Regions from separate parts of the Pseudomonas siliginis genome, predicted to be linked through region 3. Evidence: predicted binding sites of a transcription regulator. Region 3 holds the regulator's gene; each other region holds the start of a gene.

The links. The regulator sigma-54, encoded in region 3, starts transcription at its own class of promoters, with help from an activator protein. The targets are predictions, from matches to a motif close to ANTGGCATNNANNTTGCTNT.
Region 1: the regulator sigma-54 is predicted to act here: its motif matches at 3,729-3,748, upstream of glnK (P-II family nitrogen regulator).
Region 2: the regulator sigma-54 is predicted to act here: its motif matches at 1,734-1,753, upstream of glnA (type I glutamate--ammonia ligase).

Annotation. Positions count from the first base shown of each region.
Region 1 is NZ_CP099598.1:5,718,984-5,723,707, reverse strand. Features, by position in the region: gene NF676_RS26375 (NAD(P)-dependent oxidoreductase) at 1-319, shown strand, start outside; partial or broken gene NF676_RS26370 (YifB family Mg chelatase-like AAA ATPase) at 851-1,693, opposite strand; gene NF676_RS26365 (hypothetical protein) at 2,077-2,541, opposite strand; gene NF676_RS26360 (HigA family addiction module antitoxin) at 2,795-3,064, shown strand; gene NF676_RS26355 (accessory factor UbiK family protein) at 3,277-3,537, opposite strand; gene glnK (P-II family nitrogen regulator) at 3,932-4,270, shown strand; gene NF676_RS26345 (ammonium transporter) at 4,308-4,724, shown strand, end outside.
Region 2 is NZ_CP099598.1:401,876-406,599, forward strand. Features, by position in the region: gene glnA (type I glutamate--ammonia ligase) at 234-1,640, opposite strand; gene thiI (tRNA uracil 4-sulfurtransferase ThiI) at 1,968-3,422, shown strand; gene typA (translational GTPase TypA) at 3,562-4,724, shown strand, end outside.
Region 3 is NZ_CP099598.1:1,002,296-1,007,019, reverse strand. Features, by position in the region: gene lptA (lipopolysaccharide transport periplasmic protein LptA) at 1-51, shown strand, start outside; gene lptB (LPS export ABC transporter ATP-binding protein) at 51-776, shown strand; gene NF676_RS04870 (RNA polymerase factor sigma-54) at 943-2,433, shown strand; gene hpf (ribosome hibernation-promoting factor, HPF/YfiA family) at 2,507-2,815, shown strand; gene ptsN (PTS IIA-like nitrogen regulatory protein PtsN) at 2,827-3,291, shown strand; gene rapZ (RNase adapter RapZ) at 3,294-4,151, shown strand; gene NF676_RS04850 (HPr family phosphocarrier protein) at 4,167-4,442, shown strand; gene NF676_RS04845 (ZIP family metal transporter) at 4,477-4,724, opposite strand, start outside.

The sequences.
Region 1 (4,724 bases), 1.3 Mb from region 3:
CAATCTCGGTAGCGGGGTGAGTTCTTCCCGGCGCGCGGGGCGATCACTTTCAACTGAAATACTTATTGAGATGATGGGCAAAGATCATGAGGAGCGCTCGCTTCACACTCGCCACGCCCTCGTGCACCCTTCGGGGGCGGCCGCGCTCACAGGGTTAAGTGTTGCGATGTTGCTGGAGCGATTACTAGGACTCGATGGTCAGCCGCCTACACCGGCGGGTCTGTACTTTCCTTATCAGTTAATCAAAGCCGGTGCTTATCTGGAGAGACTCAGCAAAGAAGGTGGTGAGCTGATTGAAATGCAAGTGCAACTGGATTAGTTCCCTCGAAATCTTATGCCTTCGAGCTAACCACTGATGAGGTTCGAGACGCTCATCAGTGGGCGAGCTCCCCGATAACTTCCATAGAATAGAATTTCCTGCCTTGGATAAGCCCTGTGCCAGCTTAGGTTCTTCTCCTGATGTTTTTTCCCCAAAGTCGATTGTCCCGAGTAAAAGACCGAAATTTCCTTGGACTGCTTTATCGATCAATGGAGATTCTCGGACAATCACCGATTCTCTGCTGAGGTGTCAGCGATCGGGTGTGGCAAAGCGCGTAGGTAATGCAGAAGGTCGTTCATCCAATGTTCTTACTTGTCTATCGTCGGAACAAGTGCACGATCAGAAAGCAAAATTTCGGTAACGTCTTAGCTTACGTGTAGCAAGGTCAGGCGTGCGCTCCTTCCAAAGTTTGCCATTCGTGGTGAGTGCCTTAAAAACGCTAGCCGAGATGGGGATTCAGTCGCGGATTGACGCGGTGTGTCAGTTGCATCTATTTCCGTTCAGTTGCATTTATTTTCAAATGTCACAGCTGCCACCGACCAATGCCGGCCCTGAAGCCGAATGGTGCGGTTGCCTGAACGGCCGCTGCGGCCAGTGAGTCAAGGGAACCCCGCTGGCGACCGATTGAATCGCTGCCACTTCCAGCGCCTCGCATTCGGAAAGCGGCGGCAGCAAACCCGGCAGACGACTGGCCAGCAGCGTCTTGCCGGTTCCCGGTGGCCCGCTGAACAACAAATTGTGAGCTCCCGCTGCGGCAATCAGCAGTGCGCGCTTTGCGGCTGTTTGACCCTGCACTTCGTTGAGGTCGGGATAGGGCTTGGCAGCGTGCATCAAACCATCGGAAACGTAAGGCTCGACCGGCGTGTGCCCATTGAAATGCGCCACCGCTTCCAGCAAATGATCCACCGCAAACACCTTCAACCCCGACGCCAGACACGCCTCCTCGGCATTCGCTCGAGGCACCACCAACGCCCGCCCGGCCTTGCGCGCCGCCAGTGCCGCCGGCAGCACACCACGCACCGGCCGCACGGCACCCGACAGCGCCAACTCGCCCAGACATTCCACCTCGTCCAGGGTCAGGCAGGGCACCTGCACACTCGCCGACAGAATCCCCAAGGCAATCGCCAGATCAAACCGCCCGCCATCCTTGGGCAGGTCCGCCGGCGCCAGATTCAAGGTGATCCGCCGCGCCGGAAATTGCAGTCCGGAATTGATGATCGCGCTGCGTACGCGATCCTTGCTCTCCTTCACCGCCGCTTCAGGCAGGCCGACCATGGTCAGCGACGGCAGACCGTTGGCCAGATGGACTTCGACGGTAACAGCGGGGGCTTCCACGCCAATCTGGGCGCGACTGTGGACAATGGAGAGGGACATGGTCGTTCCTTGAGCTGAATCGGGGAGCCGCTTCCTGCGGGTTTTTGAAGGGTAGTTGAGCCGGGTTTCGGTGCTGAAATAGAGGTTTACAAGACGTATCCAGAGCCGATGGGCTGTCACTGCTTGCCTGAATTAGAGCGTTGACTCTCGCACGGCATTGAAGGATCATCCCATTCGAGGACTGCAACTGCGCATTCGTCGGGACTGGGCACCAGCAAAAGCTCCCCCGCATTTTTGGCAGCAGAGAAAGCTGGTTTCTCTGAAGTAGTGACGACGGGCTAGCCTGTCGGATTCTGAACCCAAGGCCGTAAAGCCAGGAGCTAAAGAATCGCTGCGACTACTCCTCAAAAAATACTTAAAAGGCGTCCATCGGACGCCTTTTTTTATTTCTGATTTGGTGGTGCTCGTGGTATCTGCCCCACTAACGTGCCATGTGCACGTTTTTGCGGGTACCAAGTCACCACGAAGTAACCAAATCCTGTGGCGCGCTCGTGTCGCGGTTCAAGAATCAGTGTTCCCATAGATGTCCTCAGTACCGCGACCCTGTTTCCACATCGTTGTTCTTTGAACTCACAATAGATTTGCGCCCCCGGGACGATCATTTTCGCAACAATCGCTGCTACCCCATCGGCAGTCTGGCAACCATGCTTGAGCAAATCGGCACTATGGGCTTCCCAAATGTGCACTACGCCAAAACCACTATTCGCTCGACGGTGAATACCTACCCGCAGATAAATCTTCCCGCCTGGCAAGCCGAATTTTGGCATATCGGGGATCGTGCCAAAGATGTAACCACCATCTGGATGCTGAACCAGCGTGTTTTCTTTGAGCTTGAGCAAATCAGACAAGAGGGATCCAGAACCAGAGTGTCTGGCGATCAATGTGTATCGCCTGGAACTCGACGAATAGGATCGACCAGCGCAGGCGAAAGCCACCAGCCTAATCACAGCGAAGAGCTCACGGAATCAGGCGCAGACGCTGATGTTTGTAGGGCCATGCCCTAATATTTGTAGGACGCTGGCGAAAGGGGTGTGAAGGTCTTGTATCCGGGAGTCGGATGCTCCAGTTGGCCACTCAACGCAGCCTCTGGAGGCGAAAAAAATGGACCGCAATGGTATGCGCCCGATTCATCCGGGCGAGGTTCTGAATAAGGAATTCATGGAGCCGTTGGGCATGACCGTCATGGATCTGGCCATGCCCACGAACTGGCCCGAAAGTGAGATCGAAAAGCTTGTGAAATGCCAGCTCAGGATCTGCGCCGATCTGGCAATCAGCCTCGCCATTCAGCTCAACACTACGCCTGAGTTCTGGATGAATCTTCAGTCGACTTACGATTTGCGCAGAGCCCAGCTCCGGCATGCGGGCTCATAGCGATTGCAGCATCCGCGAAGCCCTTTTCCACCATGGCCCTGCCCGGGTCGCCCAACCCTCTGCTGAACATTCAGCATCAGATGAGCTTAGAAACCTGGGCTTTTTGGCGCAATCGGACGGCGGTCATAAAGGTTGTAGGACGTTGCCGGGATGGTTGAAGGGCTGAAGATCAAAAGATCGCAGCCTTCGGCAGCTCCTACAGGGGACGCGAATTATTCAGCGGGCGGTGTCAGCTTCGCTTCCATCTCGGCAACCTTGGCTTCGAGGCTTTCGAGGCGGGCGCGAGTACGCGCCAGCACTACCATCTGACTATCGAACTCTTCCCGGCTGACCAGATCGAGTTTGCTGAAGGCACTTTGCAGCAGCATTTTGAACTGGCTTTCGATCTCGGCTTTCGGCAGCGGGGTGTCGCCGCTGAAGAGGCGGGAGGCGGTGCCGCTCAGGGCGTCGAGGAAGTCTTTGGGCGCGAGCATGGGAAATGTCCTGGAAACAATGGCCGGCAGTGTATCACGCAGTGTCTATAGTCAATCCCGTTGCACGGATGCACGCTTTTCGCGCAGGGGGACGGACGGTGGCGCACCGTTGTTGTGCGTATCGGCAAAAGCTTTTCTGCCCGAGCGCTTGCAACAGGTGCCAAGCGATTGAAATGCAGGGTTTTTGCCGAGCTGGCAAGGTTTCTGCTTAGTCACCCTCGACCCATGCACTGATGCAGTCGCTGTGACGAATGCAGTGCGGCAGACGAAGCGGGGAGTTTCGTCTGATGCGGTTAGCTGGCGTCAACGATGCGTTACAAAGCCAGGCACTGCGCTTAGACTTGAGACGGGTTTGTTTTCCTGGGGCAAGTCCACCAATTCGGGAGAGAGTTTCATGAAGCTAGTCACTGCCATCATCAAGCCGTTCAAGTTGGACGACGTGCGCGAGTCGCTGTCCGAAATCGGCGTGCAGGGCATTACCGTCACTGAAGTCAAAGGCTTCGGCCGGCAGAAGGGTCACACCGAGCTGTATCGCGGCGCGGAATATGTGGTCGATTTTCTGCCCAAGGTGAAAATCGACGTGGCCATCGACGACAAGGACCTGGATCGGGTTATCGAGGCGATAACCAAAGCGGCCAACACCGGCAAGATCGGTGACGGCAAGATCTTCGTGGTCAATCTGGAACAGGCGATCCGCATCCGTACCGGCGAAACCGATACCGACGCGATCTAAGCGCCGCCACAAACCCAACGCCCCAGGAGAAAACAATATGACTCTGCGTAAATTCGCAGGGCTAGGCGCCCTGTTGTCCATCGTAATGCCCGGCATCGCCATGGCGGCAGACGAAGTGGCAGCGCCAGTCCTCAATTCCGGCGACACCGCCTGGATGCTCACCTCGACAGCGCTCGTGCTGTTCATGACCATCCCCGGTCTGGCGCTGTTCTACGGCGGTATGGTTCGCTCGAAAAACATTCTTTCCGTGCTGATGCAGTGCTTCGCCATTACCGGCCTGATCAGCATCCTGTGGGTCATTTATGGCTACAGCATTGCCTTCGACACCACCGGCATGGAACAGGGCGTCGTCAACTTCAATTCGTTCTTCGGCGGCATGGGCAAGGCGTTCCTCGCTGGTGTCACGCCTTCGAGCATCACCGGCCCGGCGGCGCTGTTCCCTGAAGCGGTCTTC
Region 2 (4,724 bases), 600 kb from region 3:
CAAAACACGGATCGTTCCCATGCTCTGCGTGGGAATGCCTCCTGGGACGCTCCGCGTCCAGTGACGCGGAGCGTCACGGGCTGCATTCCCACGCGGAGCGTGGGAATGATCAATGACCCACCGCTTTCGCGAGCAGGCTCGCTCCCACATGGAAAATGCGTTGCGCCGGGCAATAAAAAAGGCCTCCCGAAGGAGGCCTCTTGTGTCACGCCGCTTTACGCAGCGCTACCGGATCAGCAGCTGTAGTACAGCTCATATTCCAGTGGGTGTACGAAGGTGCGAACCTTGATTTCTTCTTCCGATTTCAGCGCGATGTAAGCGTCGATGAAGTCGTCGGAGAACACGCCGCCCTTGGTCAGGAACGCGCGGCCCTTGTCCAGCTCTTCCAGGGCTTCTTTCAGGCTGCCGCAAACCTGTGGAATCTCTTTCGCCTCTTCAGGCGGCAGGTCGTACAGGTTCTTGTCGGCGGCATCGCCTGGGTGGATCTTGTTCTGGATACCGTCCAGACCGGCCATCAGCAGAGCTGCGAAAGCCAGGTACGGGTTGGCAGCCGGATCCGGGAAGCGTGCTTCGATACGGCGGGCTTTCGGGCTCGACACGTAAGGAATACGGATCGAAGCGGAACGGTTGCGAGCCGAGTAGGCCAGCATTACCGGAGCTTCGAAGCCTGGCACCAGACGCTTGTAGGAGTTGGTCGCCGGGTTGGTGAAGCCGTTCAGGGCCTTACCGTGCTTGATGATGCCGCCGATGAAGTACAGAGCGGTATCGGACAGGCCGGCATAGCCTTCACCTGCGAAGGTGTTCTTGCCGTCTTTCCAGATCGACATGTGTACGTGCATGCCCGAACCGTTGTCGCCGTACAGTGGCTTCGGCATGAAGGTCGCGGTGCGGCCGTAAGCGTCGGCAACGTTGTGCACAACGTATTTCAGGGTCTGAACTTCGTCAGCCTTCTTCACCAGGGTGTTGAACTTGACGCCGATTTCGTTCTGGCCGGCAGTTGCCACTTCGTGGTGGTGAACTTCAACCGACTGACCCATTTCTTCCAGTGCGTTGCACATGGCAGTACGGATTTCGTGGTCGTGGTCGAACGGTGGAACCGGGAAGTAGCCGCCTTTCACGCCTGGACGGTGACCCTTGTTGCCACCTTCGATGTCCTGGTCGGACATCCACGAACCTTGCTCGGAGTAGATCTTGAACATCGAGCCGGAGATGTCCGACTTGAATTTGACCGAGTCAAAGATGAAGAACTCAGGCTCCGGACCGGCGAATACGGTGTCACCGATACCGGTGGCTTTCAGGTGCTCTTCGGCGCGCTTGGCGATCGCACGTGGGTCGCGATCGTAGCCCTGCATGCTCGAAGGCTCGATGATGTCGCACACCAGAATCAGGGTTGGGTCTTCGGTGAACGGATCGAGCACGGCAGTTTCGTCGACCGGCATCAGGATCATGTCGGAGGCTTCGATGCCTTTCCAGCCGGAGATGGAGGAACCGTCGAACATCTTGCCGACTTCGAAGAAGTCGTCATCCAGCGCATCGCGAGCCGGCATGGTCACGTGGTGCTGAGTGCCTTTGGTGTCCGTGAAGCGCAGATCAATCCACTTGACGTCATGATCTTTGATGAGTTGAACCGACTTCGACATAGTGTCCTCCGGGTGAATTAGGGCGGGTAGTGGATGCCCTTAATAATGGTGATGCCGGCGCGAATACTCTGCCAAGGCAACCTGCCTCACAAGGGAGCAAATTGCATGCCAGTGCCCCAGCATGGGTTTTTTGCCCCAAATTCACGCTTATTAAGGCGTGCGAGGTACTGAATCGACAAATCCCGCCCCTTAATGTTGCGTTTAAATTCAGAAATGACCTGTTTTGGTGCAAGCAAAACCTTCTGCACATTAACTGGTTAAACCTTGAGCAATTTCCGCTATAATCCGCGCCCCCCTTTTTCGGCTGGCCGTTCGCGCGCTGTTTTCATGAAACTTATCGTAAAAGTCTTCCCCGAGATCACCATCAAAAGCCGACCTGTCCGGACGAAATTCATCCGCCAGTTGGCCAAGAACATCCGCACCGTGCTCCGTGACCTGGACCCGGCCGTGGTGGTGAACGGCGTGTGGGACAATCTCGAGCTGGAAACCCGCGTTACCGACCCCAAAGCCTTGAAAGAGATGGGCGAGCGCCTGACCTGCATGCCGGGTATCGCGCATTTTCTGCAGATCGACGAGTACCCGCTGGGCGACTTCGACGACATCACCGAAAAGTGCAAACAGCACTACGGCGATGCACTGGCCGGGAAGATTTTCTCGGTGCGCTGCAAGCGCGCAGGCAAGCATGCCTTCAGCTCGATGGACGTGGAAAAATACGTCGGCAGCAAGCTGCGTCGCGAGTGCGGTGCGGCCGGAATCGACCTTAAAGCACCGCAAATCGAAGTCCGTATCGAGGTTCGCGACAAACGGTTGTTCGTGATTCACAGCCAGCACAACGGCATCGGCGGCTACCCGCTCGGCGCGTTGGAGCAGACGCTGGTATTGATGTCCGGCGGCTTCGATTCGACCGTGGCGGCTTACCAGATCATGCGTCGCGGCCTGATGGCGCACTTCTGCTTCTTTAATCTCGGCGGGCGTGCCCACGAATTGGGCGTGATGGAAGTCGCGCACTTCATCTGGAAGAAGTACGGCAGCTCGCAACGCGTGCTATTTGTCAGTGTGCCGTTCGAGGAAGTGCTGGGCGAAATTCTCGGCAAAGTCGATAACAGTCATATGGGCGTGGTTTTGAAGCGTATGATGTTGCGCGCCTCGTCCGAGATCGCCGAACGCCTGCACATCGATGCACTGGTGACCGGTGAAGCGATCTCCCAGGTGTCGAGCCAGACGCTGCCGAACCTGTCGGTGATCGACTGCGTGACCGACAAACTGGTGCTGCGGCCGCTGATCGTCGCGCACAAGCAGGACATCATCGACACCGCCAACGAGATCGGCACCGCCGATTTCGCCCGGCACATGCCGGAATACTGCGGCGTGATTTCGGTCAACCCCAAGACCGCCGCCAAGCGTGGCCGGGTTGAGCACGAAGAGAAAGAATTCGACATGGCGGTACTCGAGCGCGCGCTCGCCAACGCCAAACTGGTGCCGATCGATCGGGTAATCGACGAGTTGGGCCAGGATTTGCAAATTGAAGAAGTCAGCGAAGCGCTGGCCGGTCAGATCGTCATCGACATCCGCCACCCGGATGCCGCCGAGGATGACCCGCTGGAGCTCGCCGGCATAGAGGTACAGACGATGCCGTTCTATGCAGTGAACGCACGTTTCAAGGAACTGGACCCTACTCGCCAGTACCTGCTGTATTGCGACAAAGGCGTGATGAGTCGCCTGCATGCCCACCATTTGCTCAGTGAGGGGCATGCCAATGTGCGCGTTTATCGACCGAGCTAAGTGCCCGGGGCTGTTTGCCTGTGGCCTGCGTCACCGGCCCCCCGACACCGCCGTCAAGCTGTAACGGCCATGCCGGACACTACTGCTAATCGCTGCCATGACTTGTCAGCAAACCGAATCCTCTGATCGAGATACACAAGTGATCGAAAATCTACGCAACATCGCCATCATTGCCCACGTTGACCACGGTAAAACCACCCTGGTAGACAAACTTCTGCGTCAATCCGGCACCCTGGAGCGCAACGAGCTCAACGACGAGCGCGTGATGGACTCCAACGACCAGGAAAAAGAGCGCGGTATTACCATTCTGGCGAAGAACACCGCCATCAACTGGAACGGCTACCACATCAACATCGTGGACACCCCGGGCCACGCCGACTTCGGCGGCGAAGTTGAACGCGTAATGTCGATGGTCGACTCCGTTCTGCTGCTGGTTGACGCTCAAGACGGCCCTATGCCGCAAACCCGTTTCGTGACCAAGAAGGCTTTCGAAGCCGGCCTGCGTCCAATCGTGGTCATCAACAAGGTTGACCGTCCAGGCGCGCGTCCGGACTGGGTTCTGGACCAGATCTTCGACCTGTTCGACAACCTCGGTGCTACCGAAGAACAACTGGACTTCCAGGTTGTTTACGCTTCGGCCCTGAACGGTATTGCCGGTCTGGACCACACCGCCATGGCGGAAGACATGACTCCGCTGTACCAGGCAGTAGTCGACCACGTTCCGCCTCCGGCCGTTGACCGTGACGGTCCGTTCCAGATGCAGATCTCCGCTCTGGACTACAACAGCTTCCTGGGTGTTATCGGTGTTGGCCGTATCGCTCGTGGTCGCGTCAAGCCGAACACCCCGGTTGTCGCTATCAGCGCCGACGGCAAGCGTCGCAACGGTCGTATCCTGAAGCTGATGGGTCACCACGGTCTGCACCGCATTGACGTTGACGAAGCAGCAGCCGGCGACATCGTCTGCATCAGCGGCTTCGACGAGCTGTTCATCTCCGACACTCTGTGCGATATCAACACCGTCGAGGCGATGAAGCCGCTGACCGTTGACGAGCCAACCGTGTCCATGACCTTCCAGGTAAACGACTCGCCATTCTGCGGTAAAGAAGGCAAGTTCGTGACCTCCCGTAACATCAAGGATCGTCTGGACAAAGAGCTGCTGTACAACGTTGCACTGCGCGTTGAAGAAGGCGACTCGGCTGACAAGTTCAAGGTTTCCGGCCGTGGTGAGCTGCACCTCTCGGTACTGATCGAAACTATGCGTCGCGAAGGCTTCGAGCTGGCCCTGGGCCGCCCTGAAGTGAT
Region 3 (4,724 bases):
ATCGACATGGTGATCCAGCCGAAGAAGAAAACCGAAGAGAAATCCCAGTAATGGCAACTCTGAAAGCTCAGCACCTGGCCAAGGCCTATAAAAGCCGCCAGGTCGTGCGTGACGTCAGCCTGTCGATCGACAGCGGGCAGATCGTCGGCTTGCTCGGCCCGAACGGCGCCGGCAAGACTACGTGCTTCTACATGATCGTTGGCCTGGTGCAGGCAGATCAGGGCCGTGTGCTGATCGATGATCTGGACGTCAGCCACCAGCCGATGCACGGCCGCGCCAAGGCCGGTATCGGCTATCTGCCGCAAGAAGCGTCGATCTTCCGTAAACTGTCGGTCGCCGACAACATCATGGCGATCCTCGAGACCCGCCCGGAGCTGGACAAGGCCGGTCGTCGCAAGGAGCTGGAAAGCCTGCTGCAGGAATTCCACATCAGCCACATCCGCGACAACCTCGGCATGAGCCTGTCCGGCGGTGAGCGTCGCCGGGTGGAAATCGCTCGCGCCCTGGCCACTGCACCCAAGTTCATCCTGCTCGACGAACCGTTCGCCGGTGTCGACCCGATCTCGGTCGGCGACATCAAGCAGATCATCCATCACCTCAAGGCCAAGGGCATCGGCGTGCTGATCACCGACCACAACGTGCGTGAGACGCTGGATATCTGCGAAACCGCTTACATCGTCAACGACGGTCAACTGATCGCTGAAGGCGATGCCGAGACCATCCTGGCCAACGATCTGGTCAAGGAAGTGTATCTGGGTCACGAGTTCCGCCTGTAAGCGCGACAGCGCTGTATCGATTCAAGGCGCATTTATCCGCTTTAATTGTTACAGCGCTCTAGGCAAACACTTCAGTTTCAGGCATATAATTTGCTTAAGTTTGGCGCTTCGGCGCCCTGTAGTGGATGGCGCAAAGCGCCGGCGAATAAGGTGTTAAGCCCCTGCCATGAAACCATCGCTAGTCTTGAGAATGGGCCAGCAGCTGACGATGACACCGCAGCTGCAACAGGCCATCCGCCTGCTCCAATTGTCGACCCTGGACCTGCAACAGGAGATCCAGGAGGCTCTGGAATCCAATCCGATGCTCGAGCGCCAGGAAGAAGGCGACGACTTCGACAACGCCGATCCGCTGGCCGACAACGCCGAACAGAAGCCCGCCGAAATCCAGGAACCCTCCTACCAGGAAACCGCCCCGACGGTGGATAACCTCGAGGATGGCGATTGGAACGAGCGCATCCCCAACGAACTGCCAGTGGATACCGCCTGGGAAGACGTCTACCAGACCAGCGCCAGCAGCCTGCCCAGCAGCGATGACGATGAGTGGGATTTCACCACCCGCACGTCCGCCGGCGAGAGCCTGCAAAGCCATCTGCTCTGGCAACTGAACCTGGCACCGATGTCCGACACCGATCGCCTGATCGCTGTCACCCTGATCGACTGCATCAACAATCAGGGCTATCTGGACGAAACACTCGAAGAAATTCTTGAAGCGTTCGATCCGGAACTGGACATCGAGCTCGACGAAATCGAAGCCGTCCTGCATCGCATCCAGCAATTCGAGCCCGCCGGTATCGGCGCACGCAACCTCAGCGAATGCCTGCTGCTGCAATTGCGCCAGCTGCCCGCGAAGACGCCGTGGCTGACCGAGGCCAAGCGCCTCGTCGCCGATTACATCGACCTGCTCGGCAGCCGCGATTACAGCCAGTTGATGCGCCGGATGAAGCTCAAGGAAGACGAGCTGCGCCAGGTCATCGAGCTGGTACAGAGCCTCAATCCGCGTCCGGGCTCGCAGATCGAATCAACCGAAGCCGAATACGTCATTCCCGATGTGATCGTGCGCAAGGACAACGAGCGCTGGCTGGTCGAGCTGAACCAGGAATCGGTGCCACGCCTGCGCGTCAATGCCCAGTACGCCGGGTTTGTTAAGCGTGCCGACACCAGCGCCGACAACACCTTCATGCGCAACCAGTTGCAGGAAGCCCGCTGGTTCATCAAGAGCCTGCAGAGCCGCAACGAAACCCTGATGAAAGTGGCCACGCAGATCGTCGAACATCAGCGCGGCTTCCTCGAATACGGCGACGAAGCGATGAAGCCGTTGGTATTGCATGACATCGCCGAAGCGGTCGGCATGCACGAATCGACGATTTCCCGGGTGACCACACAGAAATTCATGCATACCCCGCGCGGTATTTATGAGCTGAAATACTTTTTCTCCAGCCACGTCAGCACCTCCGAAGGCGGCGAATGCTCGTCCACGGCGATCCGCGCGATCATCAAGAAACTGGTCGCTGCGGAAAATCAGAAAAAGCCGTTGAGTGACAGCAAGATCGCTGGTTTACTGGAGGCACAAGGCATTCAGGTGGCTCGCCGCACCGTCGCCAAGTACCGCGAATCCCTCGGAATCGCGCCTTCGAGCGAACGCAAGCGGTTGATGTAAGCCACGTTACAGCGTTCCAGTGGCAGGCTTTTCGGCCTGCCGCTTTATGCACTGGCAACGAAGGAGAAGCTGTATGCAAGTCAACATCAGTGGACACCAACTGGAAGTGACCCAACCTCTGCGTTCCTACATCGAGGAAAAACTCCAGCGACTGGAGCGACATTTCGACAAGATCACCAACGTGCAGGTCACGATGTGCGTCGAAAAGCTGAAGCAGAAGATCGAAGCCACCTTGCATATCCCCGGCAGCGAAGTGGTCGCCAACGCAGAAGATACCGACATGTACGCTGCGATCGACTCACTTACCGACAAGCTGGATCGCCAACTCAAAAAGCATAAGGAAAAGACCCAGAGCCTCCTCCAGGGCGCGACCGGTCGTTAACACCCCTATCCATGATCCGACTTGAAACCATCCTGACCCCCGGCCGTTCCCAAGTGAACGCGCCGGGCGGCAGCAAGAAAAAAGCCCTCGAACAGATTGCCAACCTGATCCACCGCGAAGTGCCGGATCTGGCGATGCAGGATGTCTTCGAGGCGCTGATCGCCCGTGAAAAACTCGGCTCCACCGGTTTTGGCAACGGCATCGCCATTCCCCACTGCCGCCTCAAGGGCTGCGCGGGGCCAGTGAGCGCCCTGCTGCACCTCGAAGCCCCGATCGATTTCGACGCCATCGACGGCGCTCCGGTGGACCTGTTGTTCGTATTGCTGGTCCCGGAAGCCGCAACCGACGCGCATCTGGAGTTGTTGCGCCAGATCGCCAGCATGCTCGACCGCAAGGAAGTGCGCGACAAGCTACGCAGCGCTCCGAGCAATGAAGCCTTGTACCAGGTCGTACTGGACGAGCAGAACGGGCACTAATCATGCGTTTGATCATTGTCAGTGGCCGTTCGGGCTCGGGTAAAAGTACCGCCCTGAATGTCCTTGAGGACAACGGCTACTACTGCATCGACAATCTGCCGGCCGGTTTGCTGCCGGAACTGGCCGAGCGGGCGCTGATTCACACGGAACTGGCGCAGCCGCTGGTCGCCGTGTCGATCGATGCGCGCAACCTGCCCAGCCATCTGTCACGTTTCCCTGAGTTGCTCGAAGACGTGCGTGCCAAGCATATCAAGTGCGATGTGCTGTACCTGGACGCCGATGAAGAAACCCTGCTCAAGCGTTTTTCCGAGACCCGTCGTCGTCACCCGCTGAGCAACGCCAATCGCTCACTGGCCGAGGCGATTCACGACGAAACCGCCCTGCTCGGTCCGATTGCCGATCTGGCCGACCTGAAGATCAACACCACCAGTCTGAATCTGTATCAACTGCGCGACACCATCAAGTTGCGCCTGTTGAATCAACCGGAGCCCGGTACGGCGTTTCTGGTCGAGTCGTTCGGCTTCAAGCGCGGCATGCCGGTCGACGCCGACCTGGTGTTCGACGTGCGCTGCCTGCCCAATCCGTACTGGAAACCGGAGCTGCGCGCTCAGTCGGGCCTTGATGCACCGGTGGCCGAGTACCTGGCGCAGCAGCCGGATGTCGAAGAAATGTATCAGGACATCTACGCCTACCTGAACAAGTGGCTGCCACGCTTCGCCGCCAGCAACCGCGCCTACGTCACCATTGCCATTGGCTGCACCGGCGGGCATCACCGCTCCGTCTACCTGACCGAACGACTGGGTCAGGCCCTGCAGAAAACCCTGAAGAACGTCCAGGTTCGCCACCGCGACCTCACCTAAAGGATTTACACCGCGATGCCTGCTCGTGAAATCGAAATCATCAATAAGCTGGGCCTGCATGCCCGGGCATCGGCCAAATTTGTCGGCGTGGCGGGTCAGTATCCAGACTGCACGATCCGAGTGGGACGCACACCTGAAACGACTGTCGACGGCAAGAGCATCATGGCAATGATGATGCTCGCGGCGGGTAAAGGCACCAAGATCCATTTGAGCACCGAAGGCGAACAGGCTCAGGAAGCCATGGACGCATTGGTCGATCTGATCGAAAGGTATTTCGACGAAGGTGAATAATCCTCGAGGCGGGGACACTGTTCCTCGCCTCCATTCACCCCAACGCCGTATCCATCACCATCATCAGACAAAACCCGATCAGAAGGCCCAGACTGGCCAGCTTGTCATGCCCATGACGGCGCGATTCCGGGATCACTTCGTGGGTCACCACCAGCAACATCGCCCCCGCCGCCAGTGCCAGCCCCAACGGCAACAGCACCTGAGCCAGACTCACGAGCCACGCACACAGCAGCGCAAATATCGGTTCGACCAGCCCCGACGCCGCGCCGATCAGAAACGCTC